Regions from separate parts of the Reinekea thalattae genome, predicted to be linked through region 3. Evidence: predicted binding sites of a transcription regulator. Region 3 holds the regulator's gene; each other region holds the start of a gene.
The links. Region 3 encodes LexA, which represses DNA repair genes until DNA is damaged. Its sites were predicted from a motif close to TACTGTNTANNTANACAGTA; they were not measured.
Positions count from the first base shown of each region.

Region 1: uvrD (DNA helicase II) is a predicted target of LexA. The motif match lies at 6,258-6,277, and genes of this name have one in related genera.
Region 2: dinB (DNA polymerase IV) is a predicted target of LexA. The motif match lies at 3,700-3,719, and genes of this name have one in related genera.
Region 4: recN (DNA repair protein RecN) is a predicted target of LexA. The motif match lies at 1,721-1,740, and genes of this name have one in related genera.

Region 1 is NZ_VKAD01000001.1:1,926,453-1,934,136, forward strand. It holds gene ppx (exopolyphosphatase) at 1-1,018, opposite strand, end outside; gene FME95_RS08785 (gamma carbonic anhydrase family protein) at 1,082-1,633, shown strand; gene dctP (TRAP transporter substrate-binding protein DctP) at 1,835-2,680, shown strand; gene FME95_RS08795 (PA3496 family putative envelope integrity protein) at 2,848-3,042, opposite strand; gene FME95_RS08800 (putative bifunctional diguanylate cyclase/phosphodiesterase) at 3,264-5,999, opposite strand; gene uvrD (DNA helicase II) at 6,312-7,684, shown strand, end outside.
Region 2 is NZ_VKAD01000001.1:1,495,214-1,502,897, reverse strand. It holds gene FME95_RS13770 (septal ring lytic transglycosylase RlpA family protein) at 1-253, shown strand, start outside; gene FME95_RS06850 (D-alanyl-D-alanine carboxypeptidase family protein) at 461-1,633, shown strand; gene FME95_RS06845 (YbeD family protein) at 1,639-1,962, shown strand; gene lipB (lipoyl(octanoyl) transferase LipB) at 1,962-2,600, shown strand; gene lipA (lipoyl synthase) at 2,601-3,581, shown strand; gene dinB (DNA polymerase IV) at 3,725-4,774, shown strand; gene FME95_RS06825 (TetR/AcrR family transcriptional regulator) at 4,771-5,169, opposite strand; gene FME95_RS06820 (hypothetical protein) at 5,305-5,739, opposite strand; gene FME95_RS06815 (TraR/DksA C4-type zinc finger protein) at 5,983-6,390, opposite strand; gene mltF (membrane-bound lytic murein transglycosylase MltF) at 6,647-7,684, opposite strand, start outside.
Region 3 is NZ_VKAD01000001.1:680,063-687,746, reverse strand. It holds gene sohB (protease SohB) at 103-1,116, shown strand; gene FME95_RS03165 (lytic transglycosylase) at 1,299-2,978, opposite strand; gene FME95_RS03160 (class I SAM-dependent methyltransferase) at 3,182-3,910, shown strand; gene rnhA (ribonuclease HI) at 3,903-4,346, shown strand; gene dnaQ (DNA polymerase III subunit epsilon) at 4,359-5,075, shown strand; gene lexA (transcriptional repressor LexA) at 5,218-5,820, opposite strand; gene FME95_RS03140 (3-deoxy-7-phosphoheptulonate synthase) at 5,996-7,093, opposite strand; gene FME95_RS03135 (sulfite exporter TauE/SafE family protein) at 7,185-7,684, opposite strand, start outside.
Region 4 is NZ_VKAD01000001.1:1,636,287-1,643,970, reverse strand. It holds gene recN (DNA repair protein RecN) at 25-1,698, opposite strand; gene grpE (nucleotide exchange factor GrpE) at 1,911-2,525, shown strand; gene dnaK (molecular chaperone DnaK) at 2,627-4,546, shown strand; gene dnaJ (molecular chaperone DnaJ) at 4,631-5,764, shown strand; gene dapB (4-hydroxy-tetrahydrodipicolinate reductase) at 5,942-6,745, shown strand; gene FME95_RS07425 (hypothetical protein) at 6,895-7,684, shown strand, end outside.

The DNA.
Region 1 (7,684 bases), 1.2 Mb from region 3:
TTTCGGTGCGTTGCGCATGGATAGCATCGGCATGAAATCGCAACGCCAAATCCGTTACCGAACGCTCTTTCATATCGGCGATACTGTCATGGCCTAATAAATCAAACAGCAAGCCTTCACGCAATGCCCAAGGCGAGGCCTCAAGAGTTTCGATGTTCAGAGCGTTCATGGTGGCGCTTAATACAACCAGGCCACCGATAAAAATAGGCAACCTGTCGTCACTAACACCGGCGATATTGAGTTGTTCAATACCACCGGCTTCGATACATAAATCCAATAGTTGCGCGACGCCTGCACGAGTAATGGCTGGATGGCCATTTAATTGTTCTAACGCACTGGAAATAGACTTTATCGAACCAGAACAACCAATGGCACGCTGCCAAGCAGTTGAACGAAAGCGGGTTTGAAAGGGCTCTAATTTATGTCGGCAATAAAGCAGGGCATTGGCAATACGCGAGCGATCAATTTTATTGTCATCAAAAAATCGCCGAGTAACAGAAACGCAACCCATGCCAAGCGACTCAAGCGATACTGGCGTGTAGTCTTCACCAATAATAATTTCCGTGCTGCCACCGCCGATATCAATCACCAAACGCTTTTGCTGGTCATCTTCTAAGCCAAAGGCGACACCGTGATAAACCAGCCGTGCTTCTTCTACTCCAGAAATGACATGGATTTTATAGCCCAGTGCCTGTTCTGCTTTGTGTAAAAAGGGTTGGGAATTCTTGGCTTGGCGCAAGGTACGAGTACCAACAGCACGCACTCGGCTAGCTGGCATGTTCTGTAGTCGCTGCTGAAAGCGCTGTAGACAGTCGAGTGCTCTTTTTTGAGAGAGTTCATCCAGCTCGCCCTGATCGTCTAGACCGTAACCTAGCCGAACCGTCTCTTTCATCCGATCAATAATCGTCAGTTGACCATTGGACACCTTCGCGATAATCATATGGAAGGAATTGGAACCCAAGTCAATGGCGGCGATTTCTTCAGTACGATTTCGCCAAAAGTTAGATAGTTTAAGCATACTGCGACTCTACCGAGGTTAGACTGGCTAGTTTAGCGCGAGAGTCGTACTAAGAAAAAGGATATCGACGTGGCAATCTACGAATTTAATGGTCAACAGCCTCTTTTTGCCGAGCGAGTCTTGGTCACAAGAGAAAGCTGTATTATTGGTGACGTCAATATTGGTGCCGACAGCTCGGTTTGGCCGGGCGCCGTGATTCGCGGCGATATGCACAGCATCCGTATTGGCGAGCGCACCTCGGTGCAAGATGGCAGTGTCTTGCACATCACTCACGCATCAGACTACAACCCTGAAGGCTTTGCTCTGACCATTGGTGATGATGTCACTATTGGCCATAAAGCCTGCTTGCACGGTTGCAGCATAGGCAACCAGGTATTGGTCGGCATTGGCACCATTGTTTTAGATGGAGCTGTCGTTGAAGACCAAGTTATCATCGCCGCCGGCGCACTGGTGCCACCCGGTAAACGGCTAGAGTCTGGCTTTATGTATAAAGGCAGCCCCGCTACAAAAGCGCGACCGCTGAGCGATAAAGAAAAGCAATTTTTTAAGTACTCTGCGGCCAATTACGTTAAGCTGAAAGATCAGTTCTTACAGCAAGGGTTAGGTGAAAACTAAGCTCAGGTACAGCCAAGGCGAACTTATACCGCATTATCGCCTCTTACTCAGAGACCGCAGACACAAAGCAGTCATATAAACTCAGTATGCTGATCGGCCGGATGCTTTAATTAGGCATTCGCCTGCTCATTTAGCGAGAATTAGAGGTTTGCAATGCGATTAGCTGTACTATTTTTATCTTTCCTTCTGGCTGCCCTCTCTATGGCAGAAACAGAAATTAAAATTTCTACCCTGTATCCACCGGGCTCTGACGCTGTGCGATCTCTAACGGAACTGTCTAATAGCCTAAAAGAAAAAACCGCTGGCGAAGTCGTACTTAAGGTTTATCCAGGTGGCGTCATGGGTGATGATAAAACCGTGATGCGCAAAATTCGTGTTGGTCAATTACAGGGTGCATTAGTCAGCTCTGGTACGCTCGACCTGCTTGACGCCGATCTCAACGGCCTAAGCAAACCCTTCTCCTACGACAACCTAGAACAGGTCTATCAACAACGCCTCAGTTACGACTCTGTGGTCAGCGATAAACTCAAATCATTGAAGTGGTACGGGTTTGGCCCACTAGATGGTGGCTTTTCCTATCTGATGTCAAAAAATCAGATCAATAATATGGAAGATATTCGTCAGTCCAAACTCTGGCTGCCTAACTCCGATCAAATTCAACAAATCAGCAGTGAACTCGATATCGACTATTTAGTGATGAACATTGGTGATGTATTAACAGGCTTGGACACTGGTGCCATCGATACACTGATATCGCCTCCATCGGCGGCTCTGGCGCTAAACTGGCATAGCCGCTTCCAATACTTAAACGATACGCCGGTGCTGTACACTTGGGGCATCTTAATTGTTCCCGAACGTGCGCTTGCGCGTTTAGATGTTACCACTCGAAACATTGTTACCAGCGAATTAGAGCAATGGTCAAAAAACCTTGATGCCCGCTCACGAGTTGCCAACCAACAGGCACTCAAAGCCATTCAGCAACTTTTGTCGCCAATCAACTTTGATCAAAACGACCTAGACCGCATTCGACTTAGCCAAACAGAGTAATCTCTAACAATACGGCTAAAAGGGTTAGCAAAAAGTGGTGAAATAGCCTCGACTGATGAAAAGCCGAGGCGAGTTGATGGTAAAAATCTTCATCTTTTTTGCACATAACGATTCGTTAAGCACAAAAAAAGGGCACGCTGAGGTGCCCTTTTTTATGAAATTAAATGTTATTGGTAAACTTCTAGCTCTAAGTCTTGGTACTCGTCCCTTAACCTTTGTTGCTCTAAGTGATCTTCAATAGCACGGCGCGCGGCCAGTTTTCGATGATTTTCTTGCCTTTTGCTCTGACTACCATCGCTTGGCTTATGCAGGCCTCCTTCTTCAATGTTCGACAGTTCAAGTTTATATAGGTTAGTAGACATATCATTAGCTCCTTTGAGGCGACCGTTTATTATTATTTAGGTTTCAGCTCGCTTATCAGTTAGGTTGAAAAAGTCCCGATAAAAAATTCTATGCTCAACGCGTTTCAGTTTCGTGAAACAGGCGATCAACATTTTTTGTAGAACAGATGGCAACCCAATTATTACCATGACCCAATAAATCAAAGGCAATAAGAATGCCTACTTTGGCTCTAGACTCCTTTTTAATGCACTGAGCTGTTAAGCTGTGACAAGGTTCTCAACTTAGAATCTCGAATTAGAGACAGCACCTGTGGCGACGGCAGCGCGTCGCTCACCACCAACCCTTGAACATAATGGCAACCAAGATGCTTGAGGTATTTCAGCTGCGCTTCACTCTCAACGCCCTCTGCAACAACCTTTAACCCTAGGCTGTCGGCCATCGCCATAATGGCTTCAATAACCGGACTCATTTGCCCTTCTTTGGTGTCAGCAATGAAATGCTGATCAATCTTTAACGCGTCTATCGGTAAGCGTTTTAAATAAGCCAGCGATGAATAACCAATACCAAAATCATCAATTGCGACACCAACGCCTAATGATGACAATCGGTCTAAATAATCAACCGAATAGTCAACATCTAACATTAATAGGCTTTCAGAAAACTCTAATTCTAAATAGTGTGCCGTTAATGAGTATTTCTCGATGGTGTTTTTCAACATCGAATAAAGCTCGGCCGGTAAAGACTGGTGATAGGATAAATTAATTGAAACGGTCGTCTGACCAATACCGCTGTCTCGCCAAGCGGCCATATCACGACAGGCGTGATCAATGACCTGCTCACAAATATTCATCACCAAACCTAAGTCTTCAGCCACCGGCAAAAAGTCTGGCGGATCGATAACACCATGCTCTGGATGAATCCAGCGCACACACACTTCGACCGAATCAATTTCATCGGAAATTAAATTAAGTTTGGGTTTGTAATCCAGCGAAAACTGGTTGTTGATCACGGCGTAACGTAAGTCACTTTCCAGCTGCTGCCGGTCCATTGAATGTGCTAACGAGGTTTCATTGAAATATTGTACGCCATTGCCACCCAATTGCTTCGCGGCCTTCATTGCCGAGCAAGCTTCATTCAACAACTGAAACAAATTGCTTTGCCGCACAATGGTAGCGCCTAAGCTGGCGTTTAGAACAACACTACCTTCAACAGACATGATCGGGCGAGCCACTTCTTGAACTAACCGACTAAGGGTTTTATCAAGCAGTTGCGCATCCTCTTCGTATTCCAGCACTAGGGCAAATTCATACTCCGATATTCTTGCAACTTGACGCACCGGGTCAGAAAAATTACTCAACCTAACGGCCAGATCCTTTATCAGTTGATCACACTCTGAGTCACTGATACGTGATTTTATTGCCTCAAAGTCATCTAAATTAAGCACCGCAACTGCGTATCGATTTCGCGCGAGCGGGCGATGCTCTTGAAATTGCTTTAACACCTGTTGGAAATAACTGCGATTAAACAGTCCGGTTAATTCATCACATGTATGTAAATCGCTAACCGCATTGACTGTCTTTTGTTGACTAAAGGCGTCATGGCAAAAACCTAGATAGTTGGCAATGCTGTTATCTTCTCGACGAATCGCCGTTAACGTCATACTCATCGGCAAACGTTGACGCGAGCGAGTAACAATAATATTGCCGTTCCAGCGATCGTTATTAACGACACCGCGACTAATTTGATGCGCTTGCTCTGTATGGATAATCTGGAATAACGGCTGACCGATCAGCTCGCCTTTCTGGCATAAAAAGGTATTACAGAAGGCGCGGTTACAGGTTAAAAATCGCTGCTGATCATCAAGAATAAAAATACCTTCCGAACTGTTATGGAATACGCTTGATGCCAGTCGAAGCTCTTCTTGCTGCTGCATATCATGAGTGACGTCGCGTCGTGTACCGATCATTCTCATGGCTCGACCAAGCTGATCTCGCTCGGTCACCTGACCGGTATCCTCCAGCCAACGCACGCCACCGGCGTTAGGTAAATCGATGCGGTAACGCACCTGATAGTAGCTGCTGTGATTACGTAAGTGCCGATATAGCGCCTTACGAATCACCTGTCTGTCTTCTTCATAAATTGCGTCGATTAGCGCAAATTCATCCGTCGAATCGCCGTGGCCAAAAAACTGTTCAGCATCAGAATGAAAGACACGCTTGTTCTTAATATCCCAATCCCAGAAACCAATGCTCGACGCTTTAATGGCCAAGCTTAGCTGAGCTTCACTGAGCATTAAGGCACGATTAATTTCTTTGCGCAGGTCGATCTCGTTGCTTAAGCGCCGATTAACCGAATCTAATTGCAGGGTGTGTTTTTTAATTTTGGCTTTCAACTCATCTTGGTTTTGCGCCTGCAAACTAATAAGCCGCTCAGTTTCTAATTGGTTGCGCATCGATGATAACGACAGCTGATAACCTCGATAAGCCATAATTGCAAACAGGCTCACCAACGGTAAATAGACTGAATACAGCAACGGGTCTTGCTGCCAATACAAAAAGGGCACAGGTAATAAGATCGTCGGTAAAATACTAACGATTAACAATCGCCCATGAGACACCAACAAGATGGCGGACAACGCACAGTGCGCCAGCGCCAAGGTCATATTAAAGCCACCCAAGCGAGCGGTCATGGCCCATAAAATGCCATTTAGGGCAACGGTAAAGATATGCCAGCGAACCGGATTCCACAGTGGATTTCGCGCCATTAGAGCTTTACAGCGCTGAGTGAGCACCAGACCGATTAGGCCAACCAAGCTTAAATAACAGGCACTGATAATGCTGTTTTGATGACCAAAGACGGCATCGGTGCCCAATAAATTGAGTAAGCCTAATAAACTTGAGATCGACCAATAGAAGGTTGCATTCTTAAGAAAAACCCTATTACGACGATGACGCAAGGTCTCTGCATTTAGATACATAATTTATTTAAATAGGTAGTTTTTATACATAGTCTTCTAAGCTCTCTGTTCTTAGACTCATAGTTCTTAGAAACACAGCTCTTAGAAACGTAGCTCTTAGACGCATAGTCTTTTAAATACATAGCTATTATTGAAACTTCTACCGCCGGAGGTAACGAACAAGTATAGGCGGGCTTGTAACAGAATTCCGGTTAAATTTATCAGCGTTTCATTATCTGCAGTGTTTAATGAGTTACTCTTGCACATCTGATACACTTCGACTGTTGTTATATACAGTGATTGATGCACACGAACTTTATTATTGGCGAACTTATGAACAGTCTTCAACTCGATCTTTTAAATCCTCAGCAAAAAGCCGCTGTCACTTGCGAAAACCAACACCTGCTTGTGCTCGCAGGCGCAGGTTCAGGCAAAACGCGAGTACTAACCCATCGCATTGGCTGGCTGGTTGCGGCAGGTTTAGCCTCGCCCTATAGCGTATTGGCGGTAACCTTTACCAATAAGGCCGCCCGCGAGATGAAAGGCCGAATTGAAGAGCTGCTCGAAACCCCGTCACACGGACTCTGGATTGGTACCTTCCACGGCTTAGCGCATCGACTGTTAAAAGCCCACTGGCAACAGGCCAATTTGCCACAAAACTTCCAAGTTATGGACAGTGACGACCAGCTTCGACTGATTAAGCGCATCATTGCCGAAATGAACATCGCCGATGATCGCATTCAACCAAAACAAGTACAGTGGTTTATCGGTGCCCAAAAAGATGAAGGCCGACGAGCCGCCTATGTTGTTGCCGGCGGTGATTGGTACCAAGAAACCCTTAAAGCTATTTACAGCCGCTATGAAGAACTTTGCCAACAGGGCGGCCTTGTCGACTTTGGTGAGCTGCTACTGCGTGCGCACGAACTGTGGTTAAACAATCCAGAATTACTCGCGCACTATAAAAGCCGCTTCACTCATGTCCTGGTGGACGAATTTCAGGATATTAACGATATCCAATACGCCTGGTTGCGAGTACTGACCGGCACCGAATTAAGCCTGACTATTGTCGGCGATGATGACCAATCTATTTACGGCTGGCGCGGTGCCAAGGTAGAAAACATTCAGGGTTTTGAGCTCGACTTCCCAAACGCAGAAACTATTCGCTTGGAACAAAACTACCGCTCTAGCGCTAATATTTTGAACGCGGCCAATGCCGTCATTGCCAACAACAACGGCCGCCTTGGTAAAGACCTCTGGACCGACGATGCCGATGGTGAGCCAATCCGACTTTACGCCGGTTTTAATGAGCAAGACGAAGCTCGTTATATTGCCGATGAAATGAAACGACTCATCGAAGCAGGCACCTCACCGACGGAAATAGCCTTGCTGTATCGCTCCAACGCACAATCACGTGTTTTAGAAGAAGCGCTAATTCATATGCAAGTGCCGTATCGTATCTACGGCGGCGTTCGCTTTTATGAGCGCATGGAAATTCGTAACGCTGTCGCCTACCTGCGATTAATTTTAAATCGCCAAGACGATGCCTCGATGGAACGTATTATGAACGTGCCACCGCGCGGTATCGGCAACAAAACATTCGAAGCCTTACGCATTATGGCGCGCGATCAAGGCTGCTCGTTATGGCAAGCCGCAAACCTAGCATTAGAAAACAACGCCCTAGCCAAACGTGCAGCCAATGCTTTGCA
Region 2 (7,684 bases), 820 kb from region 3:
CGTCGAAGCCTTACCAGATAACGAATTAGACACCGCTTCTTATTTCGTGCAGGTCGGTGCTTTTAGCCAACAGAATTCAGCTCAGTCGTTACAACGCCAATTGTCAGATCAAGTAAAAGATCCGGTGGAAATATACCAAGATACCTTCTATCGCGTTAGGATTGGCCCTGTTACCTACGACCGAGCAGTGCAGTTGCAGACAGAATTATCGAGTGACGCAATTGGTAAGCCTTTAATCGTGGCGGACAATTAGGCTTTTAAATTGGCTGCGATTAATTGTTCTTAGTGCGTTAATTTTTTCGCTATACAACGACTGCTCGTATTGGCTGTGAAGAGGTTAACGCTGCTAGACCTGCTAGTTAGCGCGCAGCCTGTTATAATAATTATTTTTCTGTGCCTTAATTTGATAGTTGTATTTTAAGCACCCTTTTCTATTGATCGACATTAACTAGGATTGACCGTGAACCTCATTAAGTATGTTAAACAGCTAGGCTTTGTTTCTTTTTTGTCTATTACCACATTGGTATCTGCACAGCCTATTATCCCCGCCGCACCACAACTTGCCGCGACAGCCTATTTACTGATGGACGCCGAAACCGGCCAGGTTTTGGTTGCACACAATGAGCACGAACGCATACCGCCAGCAAGCTTGACTAAACTGATGACCAGCTATGTTGCTGAGCGAGAAATCATTGAAGGTCGTCTTGAGTTATCCGATGAAACGTTGGTTAGTGAAAAAGCTTGGCGTATGGTCGGCTCACGAATGTTTATTCAAGAAGGTAAGTTGGTCAGCATTGAAGACTTACTGCGAGGCATCATCATCACCTCTGGTAACGATGCTTCCGTTGCTATGGCGGAGCATATTGGTGGCACAGAAGAGCTATTTGTTCAGATGATGAATAAATACGCCGAAAAACTGAATATGAGCAACACTCTGTTTGCTAACTCGCACGGTTTACCGCCAAAAGCTGGAAAAGAGCATTATTCCACCGCTTACGACTTATCCTTGTTAGCGCGTGCGATTATCTATGAAAACCCAGAATTCTACCCAATTTATGCTGAGCGTAGCTTTCAGTATGGTCCCGTTGCCGCCCAAGCTAACCGCAACCGACTGCTTGGCACTAACCCTTATGTCGATGGTTTAAAAACAGGCCACACGGACGCCGCTGGTTATTGTTTGGTGGCATCGGCTTTAAAGGATGACATGCGTTTAATCAGCGTTGTTATGGGCACAAGATCAGATGAAGCCCGAGCCTCAGAAACCCAGAAACTACTGACTTATGGCTTCCGCTTCTTTAGAACCGTGAATGTCCATAATCAGGGCGATGAACTTTATAATGCGCGTATTTGGGGTGGTAAAGATAAGCAGCTATCGCTCGGTTTGGACGAAGACGTGAAGATGACCATTGTACGGGGTGGTGAAGAAGGCTTATCGACTCGATTGAACATCGACTCTGTTATTAAAGCGCCAGTTGCCGTAGGTGATAAACTCGGTGAAATGGTGCTGACTCTCGATGGTGAAGAGGTGTCTCGTCACGATGTGATCGCATTGCAAGCGGTTGAGAAATCGAGCTTCTTTGCTCGACTCTGGGATATGGTTCGTCTGTTCTTTCATCAGTTATTAGCGAAGTAGTCGCCATGGATTTATCTAAGTTACCGCTGTCTAAATTGCCGTTATCCAAGTTACAGGAGAAAACTCCTGACGCACCGAAGATCGAGTTCCCGTGTGATGACTATATGATCAAGGTGATGGGCGACAACTGCATCGAATTTCGAGCTTTAGTGGTTGAGGTTTTACAGCAATTCGATGAGCGTATTAGTGAGACCAGCTTTCGAGAAAACCCAAGCAAAAATGGCCGCTTTACCAGTTTGACAGTGCGTATGCGCATTGAGCAGGAAGCCGATTTAGCAACTCTTGATCGCCAGTTAAAAGCTTCACCGATGGTTAAAATGGTTCTGTAATATTGCTTAGTTCGCCTGTTGTTATTCGATACTTAGGTCAGGTGCCTTATTTAGACACCTGGCATCGAATGCAGGATTTTACTGCCAACCGTAGTAGCGATACTCGCGACGAAATCTGGCTGCTAGAACATGAACCTGTGTTTACACAGGGGCAATCTGGCAAGCCAGAGCATCTACTCAATACTGGCGATATCCCGGTCGTGAATGTTGATCGGGGTGGTCAGGTCACATATCACGGTCCGGGGCAAATGATTGCCTACGTACTGCTGGACATGAAGCGCGTCGACTCAGATGTGCGAAAATTGGTCAACGCCTTAGAAAATAGTATTATTGCCACCCTTGGGTCTTTTGATATTCAATCGGGCGCGAAAAAAGATGCGCCTGGCGTGTACGTCAGCGGCAATAAAATTTGTTCGCTCGGCCTTAGAATTAAGCATGGCAAAAGCTTTCACGGCTTAGCATTGAATGTGAATATGGATTTAGAACCGTTTTTACGCATTAACCCCTGTGGTTATGCGGGACTGGAAATGGCACAGGTGAGTGATTTTGTCGCTGACCCTGATATGACGCTGGTAATGCAGCGCTGGGTAAGTGCCTTCTGTACTATTTTAGGTCTAGAACCTTTATGGGAATCATAAATGACAACAGCAAGCAGCTCGACAACGACCAAAGTTAAAAAAGAGCGTGGCGTTAAGCTGCGTGGCGCAGATAAAACTGATCGCATTCCGATTAAGATTATCCCTACCGAAGTCATGCCAAAAAAACCAGAGTGGATCCGCGTTAAGATCCCTGCTGGTGGTAGCGAAATTGCCAGCATTAAAAATAAGCTGCGTAAGCACAAACTGCATTCGGTTTGTGAAGAAGCAAGCTGCCCTAACTTAGGTGAATGCTTTAGTCACGGTACGGCCACCTTTATGATTATGGGCGATATCTGTACTCGCCGTTGCCCATTTTGCGATGTTGCCCATGGCAGACCTAATGCGCTGGATGAAAACGAGCCGACAGAATTAGCCGAAGCCATTGCCGACATGCAGTTAAAGTATGTCGTCATTACCTCGGTTGACCGCGATGATTTACGTGACGGTGGCGCACAGCACATTACCGATTGCGTGCGTGAAGTCCGAGCAAAAACGCCGAGTATTGTTGTTGAAACCTTGGTGCCGGATTTCCGTGGCCGCTTAGAAAAGGCGGTTGATATCATGATTGAAGATGCCCCAGATGTGTTTAACCACAATCTTGAAACAGTGCCGGCGCTTTATAAAAAGGTGCGCCCAGGTGCGGACTATCAACATTCGTTAGATCTATTAAAAGAGTTTAAGCGTCGTAAACCAGAAGTTCGTACCAAGTCTGGCCTTATGGTCGGTTGTGGCGAAACAATCGAGCAGGTTAAAGAAGTGATGCGCGACCTCAAGGCTCATGATGTCGATATGGTGACCATCGGTCAGTATTTGCAGCCATCTAAACACCATTTGGCGGTAGAGCGTTTTGTACACCCAGATGAATTTAAAGAGCTAGAAGTTTATGGCTATGAATTGGGCTTTTTGAATGTCGCTTCAGGCCCGATGGTACGTTCAAGCTACCATGCTGATTTGCAAGCTAAGGGCGAGCACGTTGGTTAAGTAAGCCCTGTTTAGGCTCACTTACTTTAAGCTCAATAATTCGAGCTAAATACATAGCACTGATCAAAGCTTGTAACGATGATGACTTGATCTTAGGTCGAATCGCACTACAATCAAAACCTGTATTTATATACAGGTTTTTTATGCAGCGAAAAATCATCCACATAGATTGCGATTGTTACTATGCCGCGTTAGAAGAGCGAGATTTTGCTGAACTCAGAGGCAAGCCGGTGGCTGTTGGTGGCACTGGGCCGCGCTCGGTATTGGCGACCTGCAATTACATTGCTCGACAGTATGGCGTGCGTTCTGCGATGCCAAGCTCAATGGCGCTGGCTCGTTGTCCCGGACTCATTATTCGGCCTGCGCGGTTTGAGGTGTATCGTTCGGTTTCGCAGCAAATTCGCGCCATTCTTAATCAATACACCGATAAAATAGAGCCTTTGTCACTGGATGAAGCCTATATCGATGTTTCTGATTCAAGCTGGTTTTCTGGTAGCGCAACCTTGCTGGCAGAACACATTCGCCAGCAAATCTATCAGCAACTTGGCATTCGTGTTTCAGCCGGTGTTGCTCCTAATAAATATCTAGCCAAAATCGCTTCGGACTGGAATAAGCCCAATGGTTTGTTCGTCGTTGAGCCTAGTAGTGTGCCTGGTTTCGTAATGGATTTGCCGGTGCAGCGAGTTTCAGGCATTGGCCAAAAGTTTGCTGAAAAGCTAGCAGCAATGGGTATTAAAACCTGTGGTGATTTACAAAAATGGTCGTTACCGCGTTTAGTTCAGCTTTATGGTAAGTCTGGTGTTTGGCTCTATCAGCGTGCTCGTGGCATCGATGAGCGTGACGTCGGTCGTCAAGGAGCAGCCAAGTCGATGACTGTAGAGCACACCTATGAAACCAATTTAGAAACCCTACAGCAGAGCGAACAAGAAGTGCAGGCGCTGTATCGTAAGCTCAGCGATCGCTTGAGCGATAAAACCACGCCGCCACTAAAATCGATTCTGCTAAAGGTGCGATACGCTGACTTTAAAACCCAAACCATTGAGCGCAACTGGGCGTTATCAATTGCTAACTTTCAGCGCTTATTGCGAGTCAAGGCACCACGGAGTGAGCAGTCTATACGCTTGCTGGGCCTAGGAGTCCGGTTTGCAAACGAGACTCCAGCTAGCCAGCTGTCGTTATGGCCAAATGATTAGGTTGATTGGGTAAAGATCTCTTCCATTAGCCAGCCGTTGAGAGCGTGTAGCTCACTTCCCAGCGTTTGTTTAATCGCTTGGTAGCCATCGGTTTTGGCGACAAAAGGAAAATAGTCTGCGCTGGTAATAAACAGTCGGAAATCATCAGGTCGCGAAAGCCAAAAATCCTTATAGGCCTGTTGCATGTTGCTTGAGTTCTTCATTTGCAGTGCAAGTGAAGGTGCTATCTCTTCCCAGAGTCCAGCGACAATTTCCTGTTTGTTTTTAAAGTAGTAATAAATAGAAGGCGCTGCACAGCCTGCTTGAGCAGCAATCTTTCTGAGTGAGAGTTTGTTAATTCCCTGTTCGGTTAAAACGGTGCGGGCAGATTCTAAGATGTTTTCTTTTTTTATCATTATTGGCAACTTATTTAGCAATTAGAACTGCTTAAAACCTAGCACCGGATGATAAAAATCGCGAATTTCCCACGTATATTTTTGTAACAGCGTTTTAGCTTGGAGCCTTTTTCAGCTCCGTCATATTAGAGCGGCTTAGCCGCTGTAGGCACTTCTAGCGGCTTCGAGTGTCGAGAACACCTGCTTTAAATGAGTCAGCGATTGTTTCTCTGAATAGGAGCCAGACTCTGAAAGCGCATCGTTGATCGCTTCTGTAATGGGGCCGCTTTCGTTGGTGTTAGCGATAACAGAATTCATAGTGTTGATGTCATTAAAGTCGAGCAGTTGATATTCGTACAGCATTTGACTGGCGCGGCTGACAGTTGCCGGTTCGGCGGATAAATGCGGCAGTTCTGATGCCACCCATTCGTAGATATCACGCTGATCACTGATCGAGACTTCATCATCAATAATCGACTCGTCTTCAGTTTTGTTGAGTGAAGCTGCCTCGCTAGCCCCAATGCTGGCGGGGTTGCCGGAAATATTCTGGTTGTGTTGATACGACTGAATGAGGTTGCTTGCAATATCCATGGCCAAACTCTGTGTTAATGATATTGGGTTAATAGCAAATAGCGGGCCCATTTTTAAAAAGAGCGAAGGCGGAAGGGTGGCAATTAAAAAGTCGTTGTCTTGGTTTAGCGAAGCTCAGTTAAAGAATAGCGAAGGCAGAGGTAAAAAGACCAACAGAGCAGAATAATAAAGAAAGTAGCTGGCGGGAAAGGAAGTGAGAAGCGGCCTCGCTTAAAAAGCGCAGGCCGCGTATTGCTTTAGGGCTTAAGCGTCGCGGTAATTGCGCTCTTTAAGCTCTTGGCGTTGTTTTTCTTCTGCACACAGGGTGGCAGTTGGACGCAATAGCAGTCGTTTTATACCAATCGGCTCACCGGTTACAGCACAAAAGCCGTAATCGTCTTCATCGATGCGCTTAATGGATTCCATAATTTTTGGTAGTAGCTTTGTTTGGCGATCTAAAAAGCGCAGCGCCATGCGTCGTTCTTCTTCAACACTGGCTTTATCAAGCTCATCTGGCTCGTTTTCAAAACTGGCTAATTGCTCTTTGGCATTGGCCAAAGAAACTTTTAATTCTTCTGCTTGAGTGAGTAGTAACTGGCGAAAGAACGCAAGCTGAGCTTCGTTCATGTATTCATCTTCTGGTGCGGCCAACAGTTGTTCTTCAGTCAGCATAGCGATATTCCCGTATTGTCTTGTTTCGCAAACCGAGCCATATAAAAGCAGCTGGCGGGTTGGCGACTTCTGTTAATTTATACCTGTACCTAATAAAGCATTGATACGGCTCGCTTTATATGTTAGGCAGTGTTCCATTCATCAAAAGACGGCGAATCATATATCATTGCCTTTAATGTGGGAACAACTATTTCGGCTCATTTGATTGAAAATCAAGGCCGAATTTTAATGGCTTTCGTTGGTTTTTTTGCCCCAATCATTGCAGTAATGGAAAGATTGGAATGGCCGAATCTGGTAGCTGATCAAGGCGATCCGGTTCTAGTAGCTCCTCTGAAGTTGGGTATTCCATTTTTAGCTTTTCGTAAAAGCGACGAATATTGGCGACATAGACCACAGGTTCAGCGCCGCGCGCGTAACCATACTTGGTCCAAGGGTAATAATCTTTCAGCGCTAGTTTGGGCAGATGCTTGCGAACGTCTACCCAGCGATTCGGGTCGTCCTTAAGTAGCTCGGTTATTTTACGCGCGTCCTCTAAGTGGCCTGCACCTACGTTATAGGATGCCAAAGCAAACCAGGTGCGGTCTGGGTCTTTAATCTCAGGAACAACGCGCTGTTTTAAGCTAGAAAAATACTTAGCACCTGCCAAAACACTTTGTTCTGGATCGAGCCGATTGGTAATGCCCATCTCTTCGGCGGTGGTGAGTGTGATCATCATCATGCCGCGCACGCCAGTCGGGGAGCGAGCGTTAGGACGCCAATGACTTTCTTGATAGGCAATGGCTGCCAGCAGACGCCAATCCATCTGATATATGTCGGCGTACTTTTGGAATAACTCGGTGTAGTTGGGTAGGCGCGAGCGCATATGTTTTTCGAATGTCAGGTTGTCAACATAATCGAACTCGAGTGCGCTGCCTAGGTAGCGGTCGGTAATTTGCGCAATCAGGCCGCTTTGTTGAAACAGCTGTAGCACTTCGTTGACTCGGTTAATTAAAGTACCGTCCTCGCTGGGTGAAAAGTAAATGTTCAGGCTACGTTCGGGTAAGTCTAAGTTTGAAAACTGCAAGGTAGGAAAGGCGCTTTGCTGTAAGGTGAAGTCTCGTTTGTCGATCAGTACGGTTTCAATATCGCCCATTTCTAAAAGCGTAAAAAGTTCGGCGCTGAGTCGGCCGTGTTCGTAAATGGCAGAATCAAAAGCCGTTTGTTTTAGTGCTTCAGGGATAACGTCGCTGTGTGAAATGCTGTCCAAAATGCCTAGCCGACGTTCTTGCTGTGCGGGTAGGTCGGTGCCAGTGCT
Region 3 (7,684 bases):
TCGCTGGCGTGCATTGTAGAGCCCTGTTATAAAGAAATTCAAATGTTCATTGTCATATGAGCAAGCCATTTTAAATTACCAGATAATCATGCGAGGAATCTAATGCTCTGGTCCGACTATTTATTATTTTTATTAAAGTCTGTCACGGTTTTAATTGTTGTTGCTATTTTAATCAGCCTGTTTGCTAAGGCTTCGAAATCGGGTGGTGCAGGCAAGGGTAAGCTCGAGGTGACAAATCTCAATAAGGCGTTTGAAGCCATTAAGTCACGAATGCAGCAGCAAATATTAGGCAAGGCAGAACTGAAGCAGTTATCGAAAGAAAAGAAAGCAGAGCAGAAGCAATTACAGAAAAAGCTCAAGCAAGGCGAACAGCGACCTCGGAGCTTCTTTATTAAATTTAAAGGCGATATTCAGGCCTCGCAAGTCAGTGCATTACGCCAAGAAGTGACCGCCTTATTGACCATCGCAAAGCCGGGTGACGAGGTGATTGTAGCCATTGAAAGCCCCGGTGGTGCCGTATCTGGCTATGGTCTCGCCGCGACGCAATTGCAGCGTATTAAGGATGCAGGGTTAACACTGACTGCCTGTGTCGATAAAGTCGCTGCCAGTGGCGGTTATATGATGGCCTGTGTCGCGGATAAAATTATTGCCGCTCCCTTTGCTATTGTTGGCTCTATTGGCGTTATTTCTCAGATACCGAATATTCATCGCATGCTGAAGCGCTTTGATGTCGATGTTGATGTGATTACCGCTGGTAAACACAAGGCACCAATGACGTTGTTAGGTGAAAATACTGATGAAGGACGTAAAAAATATGAGCAGGATTTAACGGCTATTCATGCGCGTTTTAAATCATTGGTGAAATTGCATCGTGATCAATTGGATTTAGAACAGGTCTCAGAAGGTGATTTTTGGCTTGCTGAAGATGCTCTTGAGCACAAGCTTGTCGATGAGATTGGTAGCAGCGATGCTTATTTGCAACGTGTCAGTGAGAGCAATGATGTTTACCGTGTACAGTGGTTGGCGCATAAAACCATGGAAGAACGTATTCGCGGTGCCAGCACAGCGCTATTCCATTCTGTGGAACAGTTTTTGGGTAAGCGACCTTTGCCATAGTCTTTATGCCATAGTCTTTACCGATGTCGGTGTAAGCATCTATTGAGTGAATAAAAAATAAAAAAAGAGCGAGTTGCTAAGGCAAATCGCTCTTTTTGTTTGAATGTCTTTTTATATCTGGGTGTCTTGTTGCTGCTCTCTTGTGTCGCTAAATCTTTATATCAGTAAATCTAAAGGCGCAGCTATTGAATACGGGTTACGTCAACATAGAGTGTAAGCCGATCACCGGGCTGTAAATACTGATTCGAGGAAATCTGGTTCCATTTTTGAATATCGCTGACGCGCACGCTGAATTTATCTGCAATGCGATAGAGCGAATCGCCACGGCGAACAACATAGCCGACTTTACGTACAACTTGGCGGCTATCTAGTGCGCTGGCTGAGCTGCTTGAGTCTGACCATATTACTAATTGTTGGCCAACTTTTAAGACATCTTTCGGAGCCATGTTGTTCCATTTGGCAACCGATGCAGTGCTAACACCAAACTTTCTCGAAATGCTCCAGAAGCTATCACCAGATTGGACCGTGTAATCGATACGCTGTTTACTTGAGCCTGCCAAGGCATTCTGTTTGATCTTTAAGCGGTTTTCCGCCGACATGGAATAGTAGTTGTCGTTTTTACTGGCCACTGGAATCAGAAGGGTGTGTCCGGCACGAATAAGGTTGCCATTAATATTGTTGACGTCCTTAAGCACATCCACGGTGACTTCATGTTGGTGTGCGATGGACAATAATGAATCGCCAGATTCAATGGTGTAGCGTTTCCATGTTAATCGTTGGTTGGCAGGTAATTCGGCGATGCGTTGATTGAATAGGTCAGCTCGGTCTTTAAATACTAACAATTTGTGTGGGCCTTGAGGCGCCGTTGCCCAGCGATTGTAGCTTGGGTTAAGAATGTAAAGATCGCTAAGGTTCATGTCTGCCAGCGTCGCAGCTTGGGCTAGATCAATTTGACCGCCAGTGTCGACTTCTGCAAAGAAAGGTTCGTTGGCAACTTTTGGTAGGGTGATGCCGTATTTTTCTGGTTCGCTGAATAGTTTGGCTAAGGCAATTAACTTAGGAACATAGGCTTCTGTTTCTTTAGGAAGGTCTAAATGCCAGAAGTCAGTCGGCTTGCCGGCAGCGCGATTGCGGCGTTGAGCTCTTAATACAGTGCCTGGACCTGAGTTATAGGAGGCGAGAGCTAAAAGCCAGTCGCCCTTGAACATGCGGTTTAGGTCTTCTAGGTAATTCAATGCCGCATCTGTTGAAGCAACAACGTCTCTGCGGCCATCGTACCACCAGTCCTGCTGTAGGCCGTACATTCTGCCGGTGCTAGCAATAAACTGCCACATGCCTGAAGCACTGCCGTGGGAATAAGCAAATGGATCGAAGGCGCTTTCAACAATCGGTAGCAGTGCTAATTCGAGTGGCATATCACGAGCTTCGATTTCGGTAACGATGTGATACATGTAACGCGATGCGCGATCGCTGACTCGGTTAAGGTAGCTTTGGTGTCTTGCATACCAACGAAGCTGAGCATCAACGCGACTGTCTTCAATTGTTAGGTCGAACGTAAAGCCTTCTCTAAGAACCTGATAAAGATCGTCTGGTATTGGGCGGCTTAAATCGAGAGGCTTGCCCCAGACAGGTAGCGTGTCGGTTGCTTTGTTGTAAGTTTTTTCAGAGGTCGCGGTAATAATTTGCTGCGCTAGCGCCTCATGATTAGGATCTTGTTTCTTATCTCGGCTAAGCGAAGAAAACGCAGTAGACCATTTGCTGGGAGAAAAAACGCCTGCCGATGTATTGGAGGACGTGGTGCTACAACCGGCTAAAAAGAGGCTGCCAGCAACAAGGAAAATAGATTTTTTAATAAAAGTCATGGTCTCGCACTGCGAATAATTTGTAGGTATTTTCTAGATCATAGATAATTCTATTTTCCAGAGACAGTTCTAGCAAGTCACAGCTTATACGATCTAATGAATTTATTCATGCCGAGAGGTTCGATTTGGTACAACGACTGAAACAAAAGTTTAAACAGGTGTACAAGAAAGGGCCTAATGACAGTCGTGCACAAGAGGCTAGCTTGTCTTATTGGTATCGTACGCCTTTAGGTGAAAAGCTAATTGAGCAGGAAAAAGTCATTGTTGCTCGTGCTATTTCGGGTCGCTTTGCCGCCACCATTGCTCAGCTTGACAGCGGCTATCATGAGGCGTTGTTTGAAAAGCGCCTGTTCGGCTCTGGCATTCTGGTTTCTCAGCTAGAGAATAGAGCGTTATGTCCGGTGGTTTGCGCCAGTGCAGAGGCTTTACCGTTCGAGCCAGAAAGTATCGACATGGTGTTGTTGCACCACACACTGGATGTCTGTGAAAACCCTTACAAAGCCGTTCGTGAAGCATCGATTGCCTTAAAGCCGGGTGGCTTGATGATTGTGGTTGGTTTTAACCCTTACAGTAGTTGGGGCTTGCGTTCGCTTTTTTCTGCCGCTCGCAGTAATAACAGTATTTGGTGCTCACGATTTATTCGCAGTAGCCGTGTAGAAGATTGGATGCAAGTGCTCGACTTTGAATTAGAGCGTCACGAAAAGCATGTCTTTACATTACCGATGGTGGCACCCAATTGGTTGAATCGGTTTAATGGCTTAAAAAAATGGCTGACAAAGCTATGTCCATTTTTTGGTGCGGTTTATGTATTGGTCGGTTATAAGCAGGTTTTGGGTAAGCTTCCCCCTGAGCTGCGAAGAAATTCAAAAAGAAGCGTTTTAGAAACCACGCTGGGTGTCAGTTCGTCAAAGAGGGAGTCTTCTAGTGAGTGAAAAAGCAGTAACGATATACACCGACGGTGGTTGTCGCGGTAATCCTGGCCTTGGTGGTTGGGGTACAGTCTTAATTTGGGCTGGGCGCGAAAAGAAACTTTATGGCGCTGAAGCTGACACAACCAATAACCGTATGGAGTTAACTGCTGCCATTGAAGGTTTAAAAGCGTTGAAAAAGCCAGTCAGTGTCGAGCTCTATACGGATTCAAAATATGTTCAGCAAGGCATTACTAAGTGGATCGAAGGCTGGAAGAAAAACGGTTGGAAGACAGCCGCACGCAAGCCAGTAAAAAATCAGGATTTATGGCAGCAGCTCGATCAAATGATGTCTCAGCATAAGGTGACTTGGCGCTGGGTAAAGGGGCACGCGGGCGACAAATATAATGAAGTTGCCGATCAACTTGCCAACCAAGCGATGGATGAATTTAAGGGGTAAAAATAAACTCGCATGAGATTAGTTATTTTAGATACCGAGACAACGGGTTTAAATCCCAAAAAAGGCGATCGTATTGTTGAGGTCGGCTGTGTTGAAATGGTGGAGCGTAAATTAACTGGGCGCCATTATCATGAATACATAAACCCTGAACGCGATATCCCTGCCGAGGTAGTGGCCGTTCATGGTATCGACAACGAACGAGTTAAAGATTGCCCTAAGTTTCGTGATATTGCTGTTGGTTTGTGGCAATGGCTCGAAGGTGCCGATCTAGTTATTCATAACGCCGCTTTCGATATGGGCTTTTTAAACGCTGAATTTGAGCGTTTTGCAAAAGAGCAGGGCCAGACTTTTGTGCCACTGGAATCAGCTTGTGGCGTTATCGATACATTAAAAATTGCACGCGATAAGCATCCTGGCTCTAAGGTGTCGCTGGATGCATTGTGTAAGCGTTATGGCATCGATAATTCGCATCGAACCTTACACGGCGCATTACTGGATTCTGAGATTCTGGCGGATGTTTATCTGTTCCTAACCGGTGGCCAGACAGATTTGATGCTCGGTGAATCTGAAACGAACGCTAATGAAACGGCGGCGATTGACCTTTCTGTGCTCGACACTCAAGGGCAGAAGCCTCTTGTTCAGGTTCAGCCAAGTGCTGAAGAGTTGGCGGCACATAAAGAATTTTTAGCAATGATCAGCGCTAAAGCCGATAAAGAAGTCAGCTGGTAAAGGCAACTAATAAAGACAACTAATAAAGACAACTAAATAAACACGATCTTCACTATAATAATTGCTCAAATAAAAAAAGCCGCATTAAGCGGCTTTTTTTGTAGCTGCTAACCTAAGTTAGCCTAATCAATGTCGGTTGTGGCTAGTGAATTGAGCGTCGAATAACGCCAACATAAAGGCCTTCAATGGCAAAGTCTTCTTCAGCTAGATTGACCACAATAGGCTCAAAATCTTCGTTTTCTGGGTAGAGCGTAACAATGCTGCCTTTTTTCTCGTAGCGCTTTACCGTGACATCGTCACCGACACGAGCCACTACAATATCACCGTTACGCACGGATGTAGTTTTGTGAACGGCAATAAGGTCATCCTCTAAAATACCAATATCTTTCATACTTAAGCCCTGAACTTGCAGCATGAAATCGGCATTTGGCTGAAACAGGCTACGAGGAAGGTCAACGTATTCTGCAATTTGTTCTTCAGCCAGTACTGGCGAACCTGCGGCAACACGACCAATGACAGGAATACCAGATTCTGACTCTGGCAGCCGAATGCCACGGCTTGCGCCTTGTACAATTTCAATGTGTTGCTTTCTTGCCAGTGCCTTGATGTGTTCTTCTGCTGCATTTGCCGATTTAAAGCCAAGCTCTTTTGCTATTTCGGCGCGGGTTGGTGGGTAGCCGGTTTTTTCAATGTGATCTTTGATGACATCTAAAACCTGTTGCTGCCTCGCGGTGAGCTTTTCCATAATCTTAAGCCTGTTAAAATGTCCAGTCATAGGATTATATACAGTATGTGCCAGCTGTAAAGATATACAGCAGTTAAAGTCGCGTCGAGCTAAAGTGCGGATAATTGATGCCATAAAAAAGGCCGACAATGTCGGCCTTTTATTTACAACAGTTATCTGTAGCAGAGTCGCTTGGTTAGCGTTTAGCTAGGCTGTCTTTGATTTTATCGCGCATCGATTTCATCAGCGACTCGGTCGTTTCCCATGAAATACAAGCATCCGTAACTGACTGACCGTAGGTTAGCTCTTTTAGATCACTCGGTATGCTTTGGTTACCGGCGACGATGTTGCTTTCAATCATCAAGCCAACAATCGAGGTGTTACCTTCGGTGATTTGGTTGGCAACGTTATCGGCAACAAGAGGCTGTAAGTTGTGATCTTTATTCGAGTTGGCGTGTGAACAGTCAACCATGATGTTTGGCAAAATCTTGGCTTTGTTTAGCTGTTCTTCACATAACGAAATCGAAACCGAATCGTAGTTAGGCTTGCCGCCGCCGCCACGTAGAACAACATGACCATATTGGTTGCCCTTGGTCGAGATAATAGAAACTTGGCCTTGCGTGTTGATGCCTAAAAAGTTGTGCGGCGACGAGACACTTTGTAGCGCATTAATGGCGACATCTAAGCTGCCATCGGTACCGTTTTTAAAGCCAACAGCAGAGGAAAGGCCGCTGGCCATTTCACGGTGAGTCTGACTTTCTGTTGTACGTGCACCAATTGCAGACCAGCTGATGAGGTCTTGAATGTACTGTGGCGAAATAGGGTCTAGCGCTTCTGTTGCGGTTGGTAAGCCGATTTCGGCAATATCCATTAGCAGCTTACGACCAATTTGAATGCCGTCGGCAATTTTGAACGAGTCATCCATGTAAGGGTCGTTAATTAAGCCTTTCCAGCCTGTCGTGGTACGAGGCTTTTCAAAATAAACCCGCATCACCAATAGTAGGGTGTCGCTGACTTCGTCGCTGAGCTTTTTCAATCGGCGAGCATAATCCAAGGCCGCTTCTGGGTCATGGATAGAGCAAGGGCCAATGACAACCATAAGTCGATTGTCTTTGCGGTCTAAAATATCACGTACTGCTTTACGGCCTTCGGTGATGGTTTTATTGGCGGCTTCCGAAACGGGAATCTGTTTTTTTATATCTGATGGGGTGATCAGAACTTCTTGGTTTTCGATGTTTAAATTCTCTGTGCTGAACATGCTGCGTTCACTATCAAGCTGTGGATGTGACGCCATACTATCCTAGGTAATAATATCTGTACATGCTGTAAACTTAAGTTTACTTCGTGCCTTTATTAGACAGTTAATAAACGATGAATATTAGTGTTTAAAATAGTGCATAACGTAGCCCTAGTAGCAGTAATAGGCTTGCTAGTGCTGGGTTTAGGTACCTTGCTGGGATGCTGCTGGAAATCATGGCACCAATATTAATGGCTGGAATCGAGCCAATTAATAGGGCAGCCAATAAAGTAAAGTTAACATTACCTAGGTGTAAATGAATCAGACCGGCAATAAAGGTTAACGGCACGGCATGAGCAATGTCGGTACCGACAATCTCTTTGGGCAATAGTCGTGGGTAAAGCATCATCAAAACAGCGGTGCCTACAGCGCCAGCGCCCACTGAGCTAAGTGTTACTAAAATGCCGAGTAATACGCCGACTAAAATCAGTTTAATTGAAAATAGATTGCTCGCTTCTGTATCTGTTTGGCCACGAGCGCCTATGGTTTTTGATAGGTATGAACGCAAAATAAGCATGACAGCGGTAACGATAAGCATAAAGCCCAGTGCAGACTTCAAAATATGGCCGTAACTCTGGGCGTCGCCAA
Region 4 (7,684 bases), 960 kb from region 3:
GTTTGGACAATAAGTACTTAACTGCTAATGCTGGCGTTGTTGGCTGTTTAGCATTTCTTCAGCGTGTGCTCGGGTTTGTGCCGTAATATCGATACCACCCAGCATGCGCGCTATTTCATCAATTCGCTGATCGCTGGTTAACTGCAGAATATCCGTGGTCGTGGTTTGCTCTAACTGTTGTTTTTTCACAACATAGTGATTGTGTCCAACGGCCGCGACTTGCGGTAAGTGGGTAACGCAGATCACCTGCCCTTGGCTGCCAACGCTTCTAAGCATGTGGCCTACAATTTCTGCAGTCGCACCGCTAATGCCGACATCAACTTCATCAAACACCAGTGTTGGAATGGTTGAGTGCTCAGCACAGACCACCTGAATAGCCAATGAAATACGGGACAACTCGCCGCCCGAGGCGACTTTGGCAAGTGGTTGCAAAGGTTGGCCAGGGTTAAGGCTGACATGAAACTCAATTTGGTCAGCGCCAGAAGGGCCAAGCTGAGGCCGCTCAGCGAACACAACTTCAAAGCGAGCGCCGGGCATCGATAGCTGTGCTAATTTTTCAATGATTTCTGTTTCGAACTGCTGTGCGCATTGCTTGCGATTGGCCGAGAGTTCGGTGCTTAACTGAATGTAGAGTTCTTTGCGTTGCGCGACTTCGGCTTCTAGTTCCGGCAGGCTATCAGCATCGACACTGAAGCTTTCGAGTTCGTCGACCAGTTGCTGATGTTTGCTGTACAGCTCGGTTGTGAGCACCTGATGCTTACGCGACAGCGTATTGATCAGATCCAAGCGCTCTTCTAAGAAGTGCTTACGCTCTTCATTAACGTCGAAGCTTTCGATGTAGTTGTTTAGGTCGTGCAGACTTTCTTCGACTTGAATGGTCGCGCTGCTTAATAGCTCTTTAGCGCTCAGCAGGGGTTGGGCAGTATCGGTTAGTTTATTCAAAATGTGGCTAGCAGATTTTAGCGCCAACAAGAGACCGCTTTCTGAGTCGTTTTCAATATGTTGAATGGTTTGATGCGCACCTTCAAGCAGCGAATGGCTTTGTTCGATGCGTTGAAATTCCTGTTCTAATTCGGCGACTTCATGTTCACCTAAGTTTAACTCGTTGAGTTCATCACACTGGTACTGCAACAGCTGGCGTTGTGCGCTGCCTTCTTCAATGTTGGTTTTAAGCTCGGTGTATTTTAGATTTAGGCCTTGCCAGCTTAGCCAAGCGTCTTTGGTTTTGGCTTTCAATGCATTGAGCTGGCCATAGTCGTCTAATAAATTTAGGTGTGTACCAGAACGCATTAGCGACTGGTGAGCATGCTGGCTGTGAATGTCGATTAAGTATTCACCGAGTGTTTTCAGTTCGGTTAGTGGTACTGGTTGGCCATTAATAAAGCCACGAGAACGCCCTTCTGCAGAGATGGTTCGGCGCAAAATACAGTCGCTGCCTTCGTTTAGTTCACGCTCTTGTAGCCAAGCGAGTGCCTTGGGAATGCGGCTAACATCAAACGATGCCACCACTTCTGCGCGGCTTTCGCCATGGCGAACAATGTTGCTGTCGGCTCGTTCACCTAGCGCTAGGCTAAGGCTGTTAAGCAAAATAGATTTACCAGCGCCAGTCTCGCCAGAAATGGAAGACATGCCTGATTGCCAATCAATATCGATGTTGTCTGCAATCGCGATATTTCGAATCAATAAGTTCTGCAGCATGGAGCTCACCCTAACTGTAATTATCTGTATAAATGTACAGTTATTTTGCTGTTATTGGCAAGCGTTTTTGTGATGCTGAGGAAGATTTTGCCGCCTAAGCAGAAATAAGCCGAAAAATGGCCCTTTTAGCTGATCAATAGGCTTGAAAAGGGTGCCATAACCCCAATAAAAGTGCCGGAATTAAACGAACATTAGAGTTGGAAAGGTAAGCCATGACTCAGGAAGATAAAGCTGTAGACGATATCGAACAAGAAGTAACTGAAACTGCCGCAACAGAACAGGCGTCAGATGCGGGTGTCGATGAAGTAACCGTTGAAGATATATCGGAAGTTGATCTGGTTAAGCAACTTGAGGACGCTGAGAATCGCGCCGCTGAGGCCAAAGATCAGTATATCCGTGCCGAAGCAGAAATGGCCAACTTGCGTCGCCGTGTTGAAAAAGATATCGAAAACGCACATAAGTTCGGGCAAGAGAAGTTATCCAAAGAATTACTTGCTGTTGCAGATAACTTAGAGCGCGCACTGCAGTCCAGTGAATCAGAGACTGCCGATATAACGGCTATTAAAGAAGGGGTTGAGCTGACCTTGAAAGGTCTGATCGATCTCTTTGGTAAGTTTAATATTGTTGCTGTTGATCCCGTGGGCGAGCCTTTTGATCCACAGCTGCACCAAGCCATGTCGATGGTTGAAAACCCAGATGTAGAGCCAAATACCGTGATCGCCGTTATGCAAAAAGGCTATCAGTTGAATGGTCGATTAATTCGTCCGGCCATGGTGATGGTGAGTAAGGGTGGCGCTCCAGCAGCAAGCATTGATGAGCAGGCTTAAAAAGTCGATTTAAAAAATAAATTGCAGGCTTGAAATAACATCCGGTGAGCACATATTACCGGACAGAAAAATTTAGCAAAAAATTAACGGAGTATTTAAAGATGGGTAAAATTATTGGTATTGACCTAGGTACCACTAACTCGTGTGTAGCTGTTCTTGAAGGCGACAAGCCAAAGGTTATTGAAAATGCCGAAGGCGATCGTACAACGCCATCCATCGTTGCTTTTGCCGATGACAATGAAATTCTTGTTGGTCAGCCGGCTAAGCGTCAGGCTGTAACTAACCCTGAAAACACACTGTTTGCTGTGAAGCGTTTGATTGGCCGTCGTTTTGAAGACGATGTGGTACAAAAAGACATTAACATGGTGCCTTATAAAATTGTTAAGGCCGACAATGGCGATGCTTGGGTTGAAGTTAAAGGCGACAAAAAAGCACCACCACAGGTTTCTGCTGAAGTCTTGAAGAAAATGAAAAAGACTGCCGAAGAATACCTAGGTGAAAAAGTAACCGAAGCGGTTATTACCGTTCCTGCTTACTTTAATGATGCCCAGCGTCAAGCAACCAAAGATGCTGGTAAAATCGCAGGTCTTGATGTTAAGCGTATCATCAACGAACCAACAGCAGCGGCATTAGCTTACGGTATGGACAAAAAACGTGGCGACAGTGTTGTTGCGGTTTACGACTTAGGTGGTGGTACTTTCGATATTTCAATTATTGAAATTGCTGAAGTCGATGGCGAGCACCAGTTTGAAGTATTGGCGACTAACGGTGACACCTTCTTAGGTGGTGAAGACTTCGATATGCGCATTATCGATTACCTAGCAGAGACCTTCCAGAAAGAATCTGGTATCAATCTGAAAGGTGATGCATTGGCGATGCAACGCTTAAAAGAAGCGGGCGAAAAAGCCAAAGTTGAATTGTCTTCTTCGGCGCAAACGGATGTGAACTTGCCGTACATTACTGCCGACGCTTCAGGTCCAAAACACTTAAATGTTAAGTTGACTCGCGCCAAGTTGGAGTCGTTGGTTGAAGATTTAGTTGAACGTTCTTTAGAGCCTGTTCGAGTGGCACTAAAAGATGCTGATCATGAAATTTCTGAAATCAATGAAGTGATTTTGGTCGGTGGTCAGACTCGTATGCCAATGGTTCAAGAGCGCGTTGCTAAGTTCTTTGGTAAAGAGCCACGTAAAGACGTTAACCCAGATGAAGCGGTTGCAGTGGGTGCTGCTATTCAGGGTGCTGTGTTGTCTGGTGATGTGAAAGATGTATTGTTGTTGGATGTGACACCGCTAACGCTAGGTATTGAAACCATGGGTAGCGTAATGACCAGTGTCATCGATAAGAACACGACCATTCCGACGAAGAAATCACAGGTGTTCTCGACTGCAGACGATAACCAATCAGCCGTGACCATTCACGTACTGCAAGGTGAGCGTAAGATGGCGAGCCAGAACAAATCGTTAGGTCGTTTCGATTTGGCTGACATTCCTCCATCGCCACGTGGTGTGCCACAGATCGAAGTTAGCTTCGACTTGGACGCCAACGGTATCTTGAATGTATCTGCTAAAGATAAGGGTACTGGTAAAGAGCAGTCGATTATCATCAAGGCGAACTCTGGTTTGTCCGATGAAGAAGTCGAACAAATGGTTAAAGATGCGGAAGCGAACGCTGAAGAAGATAAAAAGTTCGAAGAGTTGGCTCAAGCTCGTAACCAAGCCGACGGTCTTGTTCACGCAACGCGTAAGTCTTTAAAAGAAAATGAAGACAAGGCAACCGATGAAGAAAAAGAAGCCATCGAAAAAGCCTGTGTTGACGTCGAAGACGCATTGAAAGGTGACGATAAAGAAGCCATCGATAAAGCCGTTGAAGCGCTTAGCCAAGCTGCAGCAGGTTTCACTCAGAAACTTTATGCCGAAGCTCAACAGGGTGCGGCACCGGAAGCAGATGCTGAACAAGCAGATGCAAGCGGCCCAGACGATGCAGTTGATGCAGAGTTTGAAGAAGTGAAAGATAAAGACTAACTCTATTTTCTCGCGACAGCGAAATAGATGATAAATCGCGGGTCCAGTGCCCGCGTTTTTGCATTAAGCAAGGCATAGAGCATTATGGCAAAACGCGATTATTACGAAGTATTAGGGCTATCGAAAGGAGCCGACGAGAAGGAAGTAAAAAAAGCTTACCGTCGTATGGCTATGAAGTTTCACCCAGACCGTAATCCGGGTGACGAAAAAGCAGAAGCAAGCTTTAAAGAAGTCAACGAAGCTTACGAAGTGTTATCGGATGCGCAAAAACGCCAAGCGTATGACCAGTTTGGTCACGCCGGTGTTGATGGCCAAGCCGGAGGCTTTGGTGGTCAAGGTGGTGGCTCTGGTAGCTTTAGCGATATTTTTGGTGATGTCTTCGGTGATATTTTTGGTGGTGCCGGTGGCGGCGCACGAGGCGGTCGATCTTCGGCGCAGCGAGGCTCTGATCTAAAATATAATTTAGAGCTGACTTTAGAAGAAGCGGTTCGTGGCGTAGAAAAAAATATCCGCGTTCCAACGCTGGTTAACTGTGATGGCTGTGGTGGCAGCGGTGCAAAAAAAGGTACTTCACCGACAACCTGTTCGACCTGTAGTGGTTCTGGTCAAGTTCGTATGCAGCAAGGTTTCTTTGCCGTGCAGCAAACCTGTCCGTCCTGTTCTGGTGCCGGTAAAATTATTTCTGATCCTTGCACCAGCTGTTATGGCCGTGGCGTAAAAGAAGAAACCAAAACGCTGAACGTTAAGATTCCGCCAGGTGTTGATACCGGTGATCGCATTCGCTTATCTGGTGAAGGCGAAGCGGGTCGTAATGGTGGTCCAACTGGCGATCTGTATGTTGAAGTGCATGTTAAAAAACACAGCATCTTTGAACGTGATGGCGCTAACCTCTATTGCGAAGTTCCGATTAGTATTACCGAAGCAGCCTTAGGTGGCGAGCTTGAAGTGCCGACATTGGAAGGCCGAGTTAAGCTTAAAATCCCTCAAGAAACACAAACCGGAAAACTGTTCCGATTACGCGGCAAGGGCGTTAAGCCAGTGCGTGGTCACACTGTGGGTGATCTGATGTGTCGTGTTGTTGTTGAGACTCCGGTTAACCTGACCGCAAGACAAAAAGAGCTACTGAACGAGCTGCAAGAAAGCCTAAATGGCAAAAAACATTCACCTAAGAGCAAAGGTTGGTTCGAGGGTGTGAAGAAGTTCTTTGGTGAAATTTAACCTGATCGATCAGGATCATAAAGGGTGACAGTAACGTCGCCCTTTTTTATCGCAGGAATAGCTAGCTGAATTATGAGCTGATGACCTGTCAGATTTATGAACAAAAGCTGCGCTATTGAAACCGGCTCGATTAGACTGTCGGTCGAAATTTAAATAGGTGTCAGTGTGGAGACTGTTATGCAAAAAATAATCGTAACCGGAGCCGATGGTCGCATGGGTCGTGCCCTGATTGAGGCCATCTTAGATACCGAAAATGTGCAACTGATAGGCGCAGTGGTTAAATCAGACTCGCCCTATTTAGCCAAAGATGCTGGCGAATTAGTTGGTCAAGGCTCTCTTGGTATCAAGATTACCGATAACCTTGAAGCGCTTTTGAGTAGCGACGTGACCGTTATTGATTTCACCGTTCCGGCTGCCACGTTACAGCATTTGGCATTGGCGGCAGCAGCCTCAGCCAAAATGGTTATCGGCACGACCGGCTTTAATGAAGAGCAGCTGGCGCAGTTACAAAGCTATCAAGATAAATTACCGATGGTGTTTGCGGGCAACTATTCAGTTGGCGTCAACCTCACCTTGCAGCTGTTACGCATGGCCGCCAAAATTATTGGCCAAAGCAGCGATATCGAAGTCATTGAAGCGCATCATAAACACAAGGTCGACGCCCCTAGTGGTACGGCACTTATGATGGGTGAAGCGGTCGCCGGAGCGATGAATAAAGAATTGAAAGAATGCGCTGTGTTTAGTCGCGAAGGTATTACTGGCGAGCGAGAAAACGGCACTATTGGCTTTTCTACCATTCGAGGTGGCGATATTGTCGGAGAGCATACCGTTATGTTTGCCAGTGAAGGTGAACGTGTAGAAATCAACCATAAAGCCAGTTCCCGGCAAACCTTTGCTCGTGGTGCCGTTCGCGCTGCAACTTGGCTTGGCCAAGATAAAGCTCGCGGACTTTATAGTATGGAAGATGTGTTGGGTTTTTAAGTAGATCACTATCGAATAAAGCTCTTGTGACGTTTATTTTTTTGCATCCGTTATACTAGGTAAAATCCATTGACCCTACTGCGTGGCTCTGGTTGTATGCGTCTATATGATGCCCGAGTAGATTGAACGATTAGGAATAGGAAAACCGAATGAAACCTCTTTTTGCGCTTTCGTTACTAGCGACAGCAATAGCCGCTAGCCAAGCTGTCGCCGCTGACTCAGAAACCTCCATTACTTTTAATGGTGTGATGGATGTTTATGTTGGCCAAGATTTAGATAATGACACCACCATCGTTTCAATCTTTGATGATTCCGATGACGATGATACTGACGAAGACGATGAGACTTCAGGTTCAGGTTTAGAAATGAATGTTACCGTCATTAACGGCCCGCTTTCTGGTGTGGTGACGTTAGCCGTAGAAGACAATGGCGACGACACTGATGAAGATGGCTCTGGTGATGGAGAGTTAGAGATTACTATCGACGATGTTGTCGTGACGCAAGATCAGTTTGTTTTTGGTCAGGTCGGCGAGCTTATGCTGACCGATGAGTACGCTGGCGATATGGAAGATGATCAAACCATTGATGGTGTGTTCGATATTCTGGCGGGTATCAAACTGACGGTTGTCGACGGCCTCTATGTACAATTTCAGGGAACGCAGGTCGATGACGATGGCGATGAAGACACCAAAACCTATTACGACTATGGTTTCGCGGCACAGTACGTTGGCGAAAACGATCGTTGGTCTTATGTGTTAGAAGCTGAAATTCTTAATACTGATGACCAAAGCTATAGCTATTACGATGATAATGGTGATTTGCAAACGGCTACTGTCGAAGATGTAGAGCCTTACACCTATGGCGGTGTTGGCGTTACCTATAGCGGTGATATTTTCAGCCTTAGCAGTGCCTTTACCAACTTTGGTTATGACAGCAAAG